2 linked regions of the Prochlorococcus marinus str. MIT 0917 genome follow. The protein of the gene in region 1 interacts with the protein of each later gene in a pairwise test. Links are inferred from orthologs where the notes say so. Each region holds a gene or a part of one and is shown on either strand. Other genes may lie near its edges.

The links.
Region 2: the proteins of rpe (region 1) and eno interact in binary tests that used the Escherichia coli proteins (3 or more experiments, as listed by UniProt). The link is inferred for Prochlorococcus marinus str. MIT 0917 from one-to-one orthologs.

Annotation. Positions count from the first base shown.
Region 1 is NZ_CP114784.1:175,502-183,250, forward strand. What follows is about bases 4,724-7,496. They hold rpe (ribulose-phosphate 3-epimerase), read right to left. Parts: upstream 6,600-7,496; coding sequence 5,847-6,599; downstream 4,724-5,846. Other genes in these bases: O5637_RS00940 (LptF/LptG family permease), read left to right, coding at 4,724-4,843; ccsB (c-type cytochrome biogenesis protein CcsB), read left to right, coding at 4,881-5,828; glpX (class II fructose-bisphosphatase), read left to right, coding at 6,800-7,496. Also shown: translational GTPase TypA, read left to right, coding at 1-769; O5637_RS00925 (DUF309 domain-containing protein), read left to right, coding at 769-1,149; O5637_RS00930 (hypothetical protein), read left to right, coding at 1,286-2,851; lptB (LPS export ABC transporter ATP-binding protein), read left to right, coding at 2,927-3,652; more of O5637_RS00940, read left to right, coding at 3,656-4,723; more of glpX, read left to right, coding at 7,497-7,749. UniProt on the Escherichia coli protein: Catalyzes the reversible epimerization of D-ribulose 5-phosphate to D-xylulose 5-phosphate.
Region 2 is NZ_CP114784.1:1,603,108-1,610,312, reverse strand. What follows is about bases 2,347-5,259. They hold eno (phosphopyruvate hydratase), read right to left. Parts: upstream 4,498-5,259; coding sequence 3,196-4,497; downstream 2,347-3,195. Other genes in these bases: O5637_RS08925 (ATP-dependent Clp protease ATP-binding subunit), read left to right, coding at 4,685-5,259; O5637_RS08935 (ABC1 kinase family protein), read left to right, coding at 2,347-3,199. Also shown: O5637_RS08945 (NAD(P)/FAD-dependent oxidoreductase), read right to left, coding at 1-934; O5637_RS08940 (hypothetical protein), read left to right, coding at 1,203-1,508; more of O5637_RS08935, read left to right, coding at 1,511-2,346; more of O5637_RS08925, read left to right, coding at 5,260-7,205. UniProt on the Escherichia coli protein: Catalyzes the reversible conversion of 2-phosphoglycerate (2-PG) into phosphoenolpyruvate (PEP). It is essential for the degradation of carbohydrates via glycolysis.

The sequences.
Region 1 (7,749 bases):
TGTTGCATTAAGAGTCGAGGATACAGATTCACCTGATCGTTTTTCTGTTAGTGGGAGAGGAGAGTTACATCTAGGAATTCTTATAGAGACAATGCGAAGAGAGGGGTATGAATTTCAAGTTTCTCAACCACAAGTCATTTTTAGAACAATTGATGAAATTAAATGCGAACCGGTTGAGACCCTAGTCCTTGATGTTCCTGAGGCTTCTATTGGCGCTTGTATTGAAAGCCTTGGGGTTAGAAAAGGTGAAATGCAAAATATGGAAACGGGCACTGATCATCGAACTCAACTTGAATTTGTTATCCCATCAAGAGGCCTAATTGGATTTAGGGGTGAGTTTATTCGTTCAACAAGAGGTGAAGGCATTATGAGTCATTCTTTTTTTGAATACAGGCCATCTGTAGGAGATTTTGAACAAAGGAGAAATGGAGTCCTTATTTCATTTGAAGAGGGTGTAGCTACTTTCTATTCCTTAAAAAATGCAGAAGACCGTGGACAATTTTTTATTACTCCTGGAGCTAAAGTTTATAAAGGAATGATTATTGGAGAGAATAATCGCCCACAAGATCTTGAATTAAATATTTGCAAAGCTAAACAACTTACCAACATGAGATCAGCTGGTGCAGATGAGTTAGATCAATTGCAATCCCCAATTGAAATGACATTAGAAAGAGCTCTTGAATACATTGGACCAGGGGAGATGTTGGAAGTTACTCCTGAATCTATAAGACTGAGAAAAATTAATGCAAAGAAAAATTTGAAAAAATAATGACTTTTGTAGATAAACAAGATGATTTATTTATAAATGATTATCGTTTTGAAATAGGAATGAAATTATTTAATTCTTGCCAGTGGTACAAATCTCACGATGTTTTTGAAGAGATATGGCATGAGACTGGTGGGGTTGAAAGGCAGTTGATACAGGGAATATTGCAAGTAGCTGTTGCGCAAGTTCATCTAGAAAATAGCAATCTAAATGGAGCGACGATACTTTACGGAGAAGCATTGGGTAGATTAAAAAGATTTCATTTAGGTAATTTTGGATTAGATATTGAAGGGCTTTCTAAATGCGTTTCAATGAGATTGAAATTTCTACAAATTGGTAAAGACCTTTCTGGTTGCAGCGTGCCCGTTCTCAGTTTCCTTTGAAAATTTTGTTAAGTCTCTTACAGTTTTGCAATTTAAAGTGCGATGATTTCATATTATTTTTCTAGTTATCCTTTTTTGCTTAGGTTCAATTTCATCAATCCAAATTATAAAGATAGACATTCTGCATAAATCAAAAATGGAATTTAAAAGAATCAATAAAATAAAATTACCTGATCAGCACTTTTATGAGATATTTTTACCTGTTTTATTTATAATCATAGGTCTATTTGGTGCATTTAATCATGCTCTTTGGAGGGATGAGATGCAAGGATGGCTAGTGGCTTGGCAAAGTGATAATTTAATAGATTTATGGAAAAATAACGCACCATCCGGACATCCTATCCTCTGGTCATTATTAATTTATTTTTCGAAAAATATTACTAGTACACCCATAAGCATGCAACTGATGCATTGGTTTTTAGGTAGTTTAGCAATTATAATTTTTTGGAGATTTAGTCCTTTTGATCTAACTACTAAAGCCATATTTACTTTTGGATATTTTCCTTTTTGGGAATATTTTATTGTGTGTCGTCATTATGTTATAGCAGAATTAATAATATTTATTTTTTGTTCTATTTATCATTTAAAAGAGAAAACTTACATACCATTCTCTTTGTGTATTGGCCTTTTGGCTAATACTCAAGCTTTGTCCTGGTCATTAGCATTTGCTATTGGAATGACTCTAGTTTTAGATTGGTTCTTAAATCCTAATCAACGAAAAAATTATAAAAGCAACAAAAATTGGATTATAGATTTAACTTCTAGTATCACTATCTCTTCTGCGCTATTGTGTTTTGGAGCTTTTAGTCTTCTTCAAGTAAGAGATTCAGTTAAGTTACTTTCTTCTTTTATTGATTTACGTCATTTTCTTAGAGTGATAGGACAGGTTTTTGGAGGTTATATGCTTATTATTCCTAATTCAAGTAGATCGTTTGATTTAGTTTTATGTGCTTTAATTACTTTGATTTTGCTTATTAGTACAGTCACCTTTATTAAATCTTATCGTCCAGCATTAATTTATTTTTTTAGCGGTATTATATTTTTGTTTCTTTTCAACTATTTTTTATTTTTGGGTGATGGATCAAGACATTATGGATATTATTTTCTATTGATTATTACTTCAGTATGGTTGGCACTAGCTAATCAAGATCAGCAATTTATATTTTCTAATCACCAAAATTTATTCACTAAAGGTAATTTATTTCATTTCCCTAGATTACTTACCATTTGTTTAACTATACATTTTGTTGTTGGGATTCATATGGTTATCAATGACTTTCGGGTACCGTATTCTAGTGGAAAGGAAACTGCTCAATATATTCAGAATAAAGGATGGGAGGATTTTCCAATATTTGCAACTAGAGATGTTGAAGTGGCTACAGTTTCGGGATATCTTGATAGAGAATTCTACTTGCCTGAATTGAATGGATATGGAAGTTATGCTCAGTGGGCTAATCGACTTATATTAGACAGGAGTAATACAAAAACATTTGATGAAGTTCAATTATATTTAGATAAATTTCCTAATGTAAATAAATTATTACTACTTTTAAGTAATCGATCATCTATTAAGAATTTGGAGCCAGGTGATGTCCCTCTTTACTTTGAAAAATTTAGTGTAATTGCTGATTCAAAATTTGAGAACTCCTTTCATGATTCAGAGATGTTCTACTTATATTGGGTTGAGAGAATTGTTGATTAACCTCATATATGAGATCTATAGTTTATTATCGAATAATTCTTATGTATAAGCTTCTACCTGATAGGTTCTATTGAAATGACTCTACTTATTGAGAGTTTGTACTTAACTTTATCCAATAAAAATATTGTAAAAAACGTTAATTTAAATGTTAACCCTGGGGAGGTCGTTGGACTTTTGGGGCCAAACGGTGCGGGTAAAACTAGTACTTTTAATATGATCGTGGGTCTGATTAAGCCAAATAAAGGCAATATCTACTTGGATGGAAATAGTATTGAAAATTTTTCGATGACAAAAAGAGTTCAATTAGGAATAGGTTATTTACCTCAAGAACCAAGTGTTTTTAGAAATCTTACAGTTATTGAGAATTTGGATATTGCGCTTTCTCAAGCTAAGTTATCAATTTCTCTTTTTAGGAAAAAACGTGAAGAATTGATTGAGGAATTTAATTTGGTCTCTTTCCTTGATCGCTTGGGACATCAACTTTCCGGTGGAGAAAGACGCAGATGTGAAGTAGCAAGAGCGTTAGCTGTAGGACGTTTGGGGCCGAAATTTTTACTTTTAGACGAGCCTTTTGCAGGAATTGATCCTATAGCTATTAATGATCTACAGAATTTAATTAAGAAGTTAAAAAATAAGAATATAGGTATATTAATTACTGATCACAATGTTAGAGCAACATTGGCTATAACCGAAAGATCTTATATCCTTAATCAAGGTGAAATTCTTGCAGACGGATCTTCAGATCAACTAACAAGGAATGAGGTTGTTAAACAGAGTTATCTTGGTAATTCATTCGATTAAGCTATGTTTAATAACATATTTTTATTATCTAGAGTTCAAAATTTACTAGAAAGGAAATGCAAAATAATTCCGTTGTTAGATAGATGGATACTTTTTGAATTACTACCTCCTTTATTGTTTTCAATAGCCGCTTTTACCGTCGTATCTCTTTCGGTAGGAGTTATTTTTGATTTGATTAGAAAAATAGTTGAGATTGGTCTACCTTTCTCTGTTGCTGTTCAGATTCTATTGCTAAAATTACCTAGTTTTATTGTTATTTCTTTCCCTATGGCAATGTTACTTTCAACCTTATTAGCTTATGGAAGTCTAAATGATAATAGTGAAATAAAGGCATTGAAAAGTATTGGTATATCAATATATAGACTGATTTTACCTGGCTTAATCTTATCGATATTTATGTCATATTTGACCTTCATTTTTAATAATAATATTGTTCCAAGTACAAATAAAAATGCTGAAATCATGTTAGCAAATTCCTTAGGTAAATCTTTTACAAATGAACAGGGAGAAGATATTATCTTTTCAAAGAAAGGAGAAATTTTAGATCCATATTCAAGCTATAAAAAAAGAGGAGTTACTCACCTTTTTTATGCTTGGAAATTTATTGATGGGCAAATGTTGGATGTCACAGTAATTGATTTTTCAAAATTGGGCTTCACTCAAATGCTCAAGGCAAAAAAAGGAATTTGGAATAGTGATAAAAATAATTGGGAGTTTTTTGAAGGAGATATTTTGACACTTAGTCCTGACGGAAGTAATACAAGAACAAAATTCTTGAGTTTTTTATATCCATTAGGTACTGAACTTACAAATATTGCTCAACTGCCAAAAGATGCTAATGATATGAATTTAGGAGAAGCGAATACGGCTTTGGAGTTATATCGAAGTAGTGGCAATATTAAAGAAGCAAGAAGAATGAAAGTAAGAATTCAAGAAAAATTTACTTTACCAATAGCTTGTTCAGTTTTTGCTTTGATTGGTTGTAGTTTTGGTGTAATGCAAAAAAAAGGAGGGGGCCGAAGTCAAAGTTTCGGGTTAAGTATTATTTTGATACTTATCTATTACATTTTGAGTTTTAGTTTTAGTTCTCTTGGAGTCAAAGGAATAATAAATCCTTTCTTTGCTGCTTGGTCTCCTGTCTTTTTGTCTATGTTAGGAGGAAGTTTCTTGTTAAAACAGGCAAGCAAATGACCTGATCTTTCTAAATAATCTCTAGTTGCTTTTATCAATGCTTGATTTTCAGTCAAATAATTTTCCTTTTGACCCCGTTGTTTCTCTTGGGTTTGTAGCCTTTCTTTCCTTATTAATTGCATTGCCTATCTCGTTTTGGTCAGTTGCTGGTAGCCGTGATTCCTCAAAAGCTAGATTTTTAGTCGCAATTTCCAACCTTTTTCTAACTAGTCAATTGATTCTGAGATGGTGGCAATCGGGACATTTCCCAATTAGTAATCTCTATGAGTCTCTTTGTTTTTTGACTTGGGGTTGTACCTTGACTCAACTTTTCGTTGAAAGATCATGGCGCTCCCCAATAGTTTCTGCGGTGGCGACTCCTATCTCATTACTTTCAATAGGTTTTGCTAGTTTTGTTTTACCTGAGAATTTGCAAACTTCTGCTCCTTTAGTTCCAGCACTTAGGTCTAGTTGGTTGGTAATGCATGTGAGTGTAATTATGTGTTCTTACGCTGCATTACTAATAGGTTCGATTTTGTCTTTTGGTGTCTTTCTTGTTGATGGAACAAAGCAATTGAATATCCGTAATAGCTCATTTGGGTCTGGTTCGTTTAGGCGAATTTCTGAGCTATATCTTGATGACAGAAATGGGAACCTAAATTCAATAGATCCGGTTGAATTTACAAATGCTGAGCAACTTGACTCTTTAAGTTATAGATCAATAACGGCTGGTTTTTTGTTGCTTACAGTAGGTCTTATTAGCGGTGCTGTTTGGGCTAATGAAGCTTGGGGTAGTTGGTGGAGTTGGGACCCTAAAGAAACCTGGGCTTTGATATGTTGGTTGGTTTATGCGGCTTATTTGCATACTAGGCTAACAAAGGGATGGCAGGGGAAAAAGCCTGCATTGCTTGCTATAGCAGGCTTTTTTGTTATTATTGTTTGCTATATTGGAGTTAACCTTCTTGGAGTTGGTTTGCACAGTTATGGTTGGTTTTTTGGTACATAGTAATTAATATTTAACTAGCTATTTTTCTATAATTATTCCATTCTGTGCATCATTAGCTACTTTCCTTAGTGCCTCACAACCTTCTTTAAGTGTTGGATAAGCAAACATACCGCTTCCTGCTATGAAACAATTTGCCCCTGCAGCGCAGCATTGAGATAATGACCAATCTGCTTTTATTCCTCCATCAACTTCTATATCAACATTGTATCCATTTTCTATAATTAGTTTTCTTAATTTAGTGATTTTGCTGAGCATTGTTGGAATATAAGCTTGCCCGCCAAATCCAGGGTTAACAGTCATTACTAGAACGTGATCAACCATATCAAGCACATCCTTGACCATTTCCATTGGAGTATGAGGATTAATGGCTACGGAGGGAGACCCTCCTAGTTGACGAATCCTGCCAAGAATTCGATGAAGGTGAACATTAGCTTCAGCATGAGCAATTACAACTCCTGGCTCTCCGTTTGAACCCTTACTTGCTTCTACATATCCCTCAAGCATGGTTTCACAATTGTATTGACTAACCATTAACTGAGTCTCAAATGGAACTTTGCAATACTTTCGGCATGCGGAAATCATTTCAGGACCGAATGTGAGATTTGGAACGAAGTTCCCATCCATTACATCAAATTGAATTCTGTCTACACCCGCCAATTCAAGCTCTTTTACGCATTGCCCCATGTTTGCCCAGTCTGCTGGCAAGACTGAAGGGATTATTTGGACTGGACGGTGTTCAGAAAAAATTGCTGAGGAAATTGATTGGTTCATTGTTTTTTGTCTTGTGGCAGAGAGTCTATTAATTCATGGTCACAAGTTCTAGTGTGACCATGCACTGATACAGTAATTATTGCTTATCAACAGATAATAAGTTTTTTGTGAGTACTTTTTTCTGAGCATTTTTCAATGCCCTCAATTACTTACAATATTGTCTGCCTTAAGGCGTAAATTTCTTTACCTAGCTGCAAAAAGTGGATCGTACTCTCGTCCAAGAAATTCTTGAAGTAGTTGAGCAAGCTGCAATTGCTTCGGCTCAATTGACTGGTTTGGGTCAAAAAGATGAGGCTGATGCCGCTGCCGTGGAGGCAATGCGAAAAAGAATGGGAACGATTCAGATGCAAGGAAGGATCGTTATTGGAGAAGGAGAAAGAGATGAAGCTCCAATGCTTTATATCGGAGAAGAAGTTGGATCAGGAACAGGTCCTGGAGTTGATTTTGCGGTAGATCCTTGTGAAGGGACAAATTTATGTGCCAACAGCCAGCGTGGTTCGATGGCTGTATTAGCAGCTTCAGATAGGGGTGGATTATTCAATGCTCCAGATTTTTATATGAATAAATTAGCTGCTCCACCAGCCGCTAAAGGCAAAGTTGATATCAGAAAAACTCCTACAGAAAATATAAAAATCTTGAGTGACTGTCTAGGTATAGCAATAAGTGATTTAACCATTGTTGTTATGGATAGAGCTAGACATAAAAATTTGGTTTCTGAAATCAGAGCTACTGGTGCCAGAATTCAGCCTATCTCAGATGGAGATGTCCAGGCGGCAATAGCATGCGGCTTTGAGGGGACTGGTACGCATTGCCTAATGGGTATTGGTGCTGCTCCTGAAGGAGTTATTTCAGCAGCTGCCATGAGGGCACTTGGAGGACATTTTCAAGGACAACTTGTTTATGATCCCGCAATAGCTCAAACATCAGAATGGGCTGACTATACAAAAGAGGGAAATATAAAAAGATTGAATGAAATGGGCATAACTGATATTGACAAGATCTACGAAGCAAATGAACTTGCTTCAGGAGAAAATGTTGCTTTTGCTGGTAGTGGGATCACAGATGGATTGCTTTTTGATGGAGTTAAATTTGAAAAAGATTTCACCAGAACGAGTAGCCTTGTGATTAGTACGCTTGATCAAACAGCAAG
Region 2 (7,205 bases), 1.4 Mb from region 1 along the record:
GAATTGATTTCCTACTATTTAAATATCTATCTATCGCCATAGCGGCTATGCATCCATCCGATGCTGCAACAACAGCTTGTTTAAATGGAGTATTTCTGATGTCGCCAATCGCCCAAACCCCTTCAACTGTTGTCGACATAAAGTCATCTACCAAAACTCCACCATCCTCCTTAAAAGCAACCTGTTCACCAAGAAAGTCGGTAATAGGCTTTGAACCGCTCATATAAACAAAAACGCCATCGAGTGCTACTTCTTGCTGAGTATCAATTGAACGGTTCTTAACCTTAATACCTGTTACCCCAGAATCATTACCTTCAATCTGCATTAACCTCGTCTTACTCCAATGGTTCACATTTGGTTTTGATAGCAGATCTTGCGCATGATGATCATCTGATTTTGGATCATTAGATGTTATCCAATGAACTTTTGAAGCAAATTTTGTAAGAACATTTGCTTCTTCAATCGCCTCTTTATTAATTCCAACAACCGCGACTTCACGATCTCTATAAAAAGCCCCATCACAAGTAGCGCAATAACTTACTCCTTTACCCAAGAATTCAGCCTCACCTTTAAATGAAGCTGGCCTTCCCATGGCACCACTGGCAACGACAAGTGCTTTTGCTTTAAAAGTCCCCTCTGGAGTGTAAATAGTTTTCCAGTCACCACTAGCATCAATTCCAAAAACTTGAGCTCTGCGATAATCAGCACCATACTGAGTAGCTTGATCTCTCATCAATTTCAACAAGGCCTCTCCACTCATCTCACTAGAAACACCTGGATAATTAGCAATTTGATGTGTTATCGCTAGCGCACCTACATCTGGGTTTTTATCAAGAATTACTGTTCTTAAGTCTGCTCGGGAAGTGTAAAGCGCACAACTGCAACCAGCAGGGCCACCACCAACTATGACAACATCAGTTTCAATAGTTTCCAATGGAAAATCTCTTAGTTAGGTTTTGCTCCCTTTCAAAAAGAGAAAGGGTGTTTTGAGATCACTTGGGTTAATAGATTAGACTTTTACCCCAAATCAAATCAAATGTTTGTATTCTTCAACTCTAATGAAAATATTCTAGGTTGAGCGATAACAAACAATCTTCTAAATAGATTTAATTGATTAAGAGCAAATCTGCATATATCCAGTTTCAATCTGAAGACACAAAAAACCCTGTATCTTCTAAAGTGAAAGCTGAATAATTAGATCATTGAGTGATTCAGAAATACTCCTCAAAGCAGCTATAAACCGAATAGCAGCTCGAATAACTGAGAACGTGATCAATTCTGCCCAAGAATTCACTGAAATTACTGAGGAATTACCTCAAAAGCTCCAAAATGAATGGTCTAAATTCAAAGAAGAGGTTATTGAAGAATCCGAACGTCTAGAAAAAAAGGCTAATGCATCAAAAGATAAAAGTTCTAAGGAACGCGTAAGCAAAGAAGATTTAATTCAAATACAAATAGATAATCTCAGATCAAAGGTTATCGAAATCAATAAAGATATTGAGGGGTAAAATTGATATTTATAGCTAGTCAACTAAAAAGATTTTCAAGAGCCCTTAGGATTTGGACAATATTACTAGGTTTACTTTTCTATTTATGGTTTGATTCTAAAAAATGGACTTATTTAAAAGGATATAATTCTAAAAGAAGAGAAAAAAGAAATACTTTAAGGGCAAAATGGCTTACAAAAGAATTAGTTAATCTAGGTTCAGCATTTATAAAATTAGGCCAACTTTTATCAGCAAGAGCTGATGTTATTCCATCTGCATGGGTAAACGAGCTTAGCTCGCTTCAAGATAGAGTTCCACCTTTTGAATTTGAAAAAATTCAAAATATCTTAAAAAAGCAGCTTCGTAATTCATATAAAAAAATCATAAGTATTGATCAAATACCAATTGGCTCTGCATCTCTTGCTCAAGTTCATAAAGCTAGATTAATTGATGGAAAAAATGTTATTTTCAAAGTCCAAAGACCAGACATAGAAAAATTTTTCAGACTTGACTTAGATGTAATGAATCAAGTTGCAAAAGTTGTGCAAAGAATAAAGTCTCTAAGCAGAGGTAATGACTGGGTAGGTATCGCAAAGGAGTCTAAAAGAGTCTTAATCAGAGAACTAGATTTTCGAATTGAAGCTCAATATGCTGCAAGATTTAAACAACAATTTATAGACGACTCAAATATTTTAATCCCAAGTGTATTCTGGGAGTTAAGCACAAGTAAAGTTTTATGTTTGGAGTATTTACCAGGAATCAAGATAAATGATATTAAATCTCTAAAAAGTAATGATATTGATACTAGTTTAATCGCAAAAATTGGAGCTACAAGTTATTTAAAACAATTGGTTAATTACGGTTTTTTCCATGCTGATCCTCATCCTGGCAATCTAGCTGTTTCCAGGGGTGGTTCTCTTATTTACTATGATTTTGGGATGATGGGTTTTGTCTCTGAGCGTATTAGAGGCAGGCTCAATTCAATGATCAAAGCCGCAGCTCTAAGAGACGTTAGTGGACTGGTTAAAGAACTGCAAATAGCTGGATTAATAGAAAAAGATATCGAAGTAGGTCCAGTAAGAAGGTTAATAAGAATAATGTTAAATGAAGCCCTCACTCCTCCATTTGATTCTCAAATCATAGAAAAGCTTTCTGGGGATATATCTGAACTGGCTTATGGGAAACCCTTTAGAATACCAATTGAGTTGATTTTTGTTTTTAGAGCATTATCAACTTTTGAAGGAGTCGGAAGATATTTAGACCCTGAATTTAACTTAATAGCAATAGCAAAACCATTCCTTCTCCCTCTAATGACTTCAAAAAATCAAGACTCTAATGACTTATTTAATGAATTAGGAAGACAAGTTTCTGAAATAGGTAGTAAAGCTGTTGGGCTACCAAAACGCTTGGATGAAAATTTAGAAAGACTAGAACAGGGCGACTTGCAACTTCAAGTGAGAATGGGTGAATCGGACAGACAACTCAGAAGAATGATTAATGCTCAACAATCACTAAGTAATTCTGTTCTTCTGGGCTCACTTGCAATATCCTCAGCTTTACTAGCTTCAACGAATAGACCTTTTTTATTTCTCATACCAGTAACTATTGGATTTCCAATAGCTCTAAGCTGGATTAAATTAAAATTTAAGATGAGAAGCGAAAGTCGTTTAGATAATTTTCAAGGAAGTAAAAGCTTTAAAAGTGACAATTAGCTCTGATAACTTCCTCGTGGTCCCAATCCAACAAGTCCAGCATATGTGGCTTGACTACCTAATTCATCCTCAATACGAAGTAATTGATTATATTTCGCGACTCTTTCACTCCGACTCAATGACCCTGTTTTAATTTGACCAGATTTAGTTGCTACTGACAAATCAGCAATAGTTGTATCTTCAGTTTCTCCGCTTCTATGACTTATGACAGTTGTATAACTTGACCTTGATGCAAGCTCTATAGCTTCAAGTGTTTCTGTAAGAGAACCTATTTGATTAACCTTAATTAATATTGAATTTGCAATATTCTCATCAATGCCTCTTTGTAAACGAAGTGTGTTTGTGACAAATAAATCATCTCCAACTAATTGCACATTTTTGCCAAGTCTTTTCGTAAGCAAGCTCCAACCATCCCAATCATCTTCAGCTAATCCATCTTCAATAGAAATGATTGGGAATGAATTAACTAACCCAGCCAATTCCTCAACCATTTGCTCGCTGGAATAGGAATTCCCACCATAAAAATATTGCCCTTCCTTATAAAATTCCGTACTTGCAACATCCAAAGCTAAAGAGATTTGCTCCCCTGGGATAAATCCAGCCTGTTCAATTGCTTGCATTAAAAGGTCACCTGCAGCTTTATTACTTTCAAGATTTGGAGCAAATCCTCCTTCATCACCCACAGCTGTTGATAAACCTTTCTGAATCAATAAATCTTTAAGCGTATGAAAAACCTCAGCTCCCATTCTTAATGCTTCTCTGAAGCTTTCAGCACCATGAGGAACCAACATAAATTCCTGAAAATCTAAATTATTTGCAGCATGTTCTCCTCCGTTAATGACGTTCATCAATGGCACTGGCAATAAAGATGACATTGGTCCACCTAAATACCTATACAAAGGCAAACCCAATCCATTAGCCGCCGCTCTTGCTGTTGCCATGCTTACAGCAAGAATTGAATTTGCACCAAGATTTGATTTATTGTCTGTATCATCGAGTTGTTTCATTACCGAATCAACTGTGGCTTGATCTAAAGCAGAAAGGCCACATAGAGCAGGAGCAATAGTTTCTTCTATATGACCAACAGCCTTGATAACTCCTTTACCAAGATAACGTTTACCACCATCTCTTAATTCATGAGCCTCATGGGCTCCAGTGCTTGCGCCACTTGGAACAATCGAACGTCCAATAGCCCCTCCTTCTAAAAGCACTTCAGCCTCTACAGTTGGATTGCCACGAGAATCCAAAACTTCTCGGGCCATAATGGTATCGATTACTAGTTCTAGAGAGTCAGCCACGAATTTAAGATGAATTTTAGATCTTATGAACTACATTATTCCTATGTGTTCCTGAATTGCTAATCTAGCTTGCTTTCCAAGACCTAATCAATCAAATTTGTCTTAACAAGAAATACACATATCGATAAAAAGGTCTCAATCAAAATTCAGAAGGCAAATGACCACTTTGAATCAAAATTGATCGAAAATGAATGGAAGCCTAACTACAGAACCAGATTCTTTTAGCGATGAAGCTTGGAGTCTTTTACTAATAGCTGAACAATCAGCCAGAAGGTGGCGACATCAGAATTTAGATGTTGAACATCTTATCCAAGTTCTTTTTAGAAATAGAAAATTTTTGAAATATACCGATTCCTTACCTGTAAACCATGAAGAAATAAATGAACTTTTAGAAAATTTTATCGCTGAACTTCCCATAAACAACCAATCAGACTTATTTATTGGAGAAGATTTAGAAATTCTTCTTGAAACAGCTGATGATTTTCGCTCTCGATGGGGATCTAATCAAATAGAGATATCTCATATCCTTGTCGCAATTGGTAGAGACAATCGCTTAGGAGAAGATCTTTTTTGTCAAGCAGGTCTCCCTAGTGAAATTCTTGAAGCGGAATTGAGACGACTACCAGCACCTAAATCATTTAAACAATCAAAAAGAACTACCACTCAACAAATAGAAAATAGACCACAAAAAATTCCAAGAACTTCTGTATCTACCAAAAAAACTTTAAAAAATCCTGACCCCGAGCCACTTGCTCCAATCATTAAAGAAGAGATCACATCAAAAGAAGAACCTTTAAAACTTAATGAAACGCCAAGTGCATTGGATTTATACTGTAAAGACCTTACTGCCGAAGCTGCCAATGGGAAATTAGACCCTGTGATCGGCAGAGAGTCGGAAATCAAAGCAATTACAAAAGTTTTATCTCGAAGAGGCAAAAATAATCCCGTACTTATTGGTGCTCCAGGTGTTGGTAAAACAGCAGTCGCAGAATTATTAGCTCAAAAAATAGTAGCCAACGAACTTCCTGATTCTCTTCAAGGTTTAAGACTAATTTCACTTGATATCGGCGCATTAATAGCTGGAGCTAAGTTCAGAGGGCAATTTGAAGAACGATTCAGATCATTGTTAAGTGAAATAAGCAATAACGAAAAAGGAGTAATCCTATTTATAGACGAATTGCACTCGATTGTAAGCAAAGACAGATCAAATAACGATGCTGGCAGTCTATTAAAACCGTTATTAGCTAGTGGGGACTTACGCTGTATTGGCGCTACGACTCCAGATAATTATAGACGTACGATCGAAAAAGATCTTGCACTTGATAGACGATTTCAGCAAGTATCAATCAAAGAGCCTAGCTTAGATTTAAGCTTAAAAATTCTAAAAGGACTTAAAGAAAATTATGAGTTTCATCATGGAGTTACTATTACTGATGAAGCGCTAAGTACAGCAAATCGCTTATCTCATAGATATATAAGTGATAGATGCCTACCTGATAAAGCTATTGATTTAATTGACGAGGCTTCAGCTCAAGTAAAAATCGAATCTGCATCAAAACCAAAAATCATAGAAGAGAAAGAATCTCAGATCAATCATTTGGAGTCTTCAATCCAAAAGGCAAACAAAGAGACAACACTAGAGACTATAAATAATCTTGAAGAACAGAAAGAATTGCTACTATACGAGCTAGCTCAGATCAAACAAAAATGGCAAGATCAGATTGAGAAAACAGCTGAATTAAAAGAACTAAAAATAAGAGCTGAAGAACTAAAAAATTTAACAAGAGAAGCTGAAATCTCTGGTGATTTCGAAGAAGTAGAAAGACTGAAATATGAACAACTTTTTCAAATCAAAGAAAGAATAAAAGGAATAGAAGCTTCTATTCAAGAAGATAATGAATATGGAAATTCCTTGCTAATAGAGCAAGTTGACCCAGAAGACATAGCTGATGTTGTTTCAAGATGGACAGGAATTCCTGTTAGCAAAGTTTTATCAGGTGAAAGACAAAAACTTTTAAATTTAGAACAAGACTTAGAAAAAAAAGTTATTGGTCAATCAAATGCAGTTCAAGCAGTCTCAGCAGCAATCCGTAGAGCAAGAGCTGGAATGCAAGACATAAGAAGACCTATAGGATCATTTCTTTTCCTAGGCCCTACAGGTGTTGGGAAAACTGAGCTTGCCAAATCACTAGCAAGTTCTTTATTTGATGAAGAGGATGCTTTATTGAGACTTGATATGAGTGAATTTATGGAGAGGAATGCTGTTTCAAGACTCTTAGGTGCACCGCCTGGATACGTGGGATACGAAGAAGGTGGGCAATTAACCGAGGCAATTAGAAAAAGACCTTATGCAGTTTTACTCCTTGATGAGATAGAAAAAGCTCATCCAGAAGTTTTCAACATCCTTTTACAGGTGTTAGACGATGGAAGACTAACCGATTCTCAAGGTCGAACAGTAGATTTTAGAAATACCATTATTGTTATGACCAGCAATCTTGCTAGCAAAGCAATCTTAAATAATTCACTTCAAGTTCAAAGCGAAAATTCAAATAAAAATACCCTTGCACAAGAATTAGATCAAAAAATCAACGAAGCTCTAACAAAACATTTTCGACCAGAGTTTTTGAACCGCATTGATGAAGTAATAAGATTCAGCCCACTAGAACCAGAAAGTTTAGAAAAAATAGTGCGACTTCAACTTGAAGAAC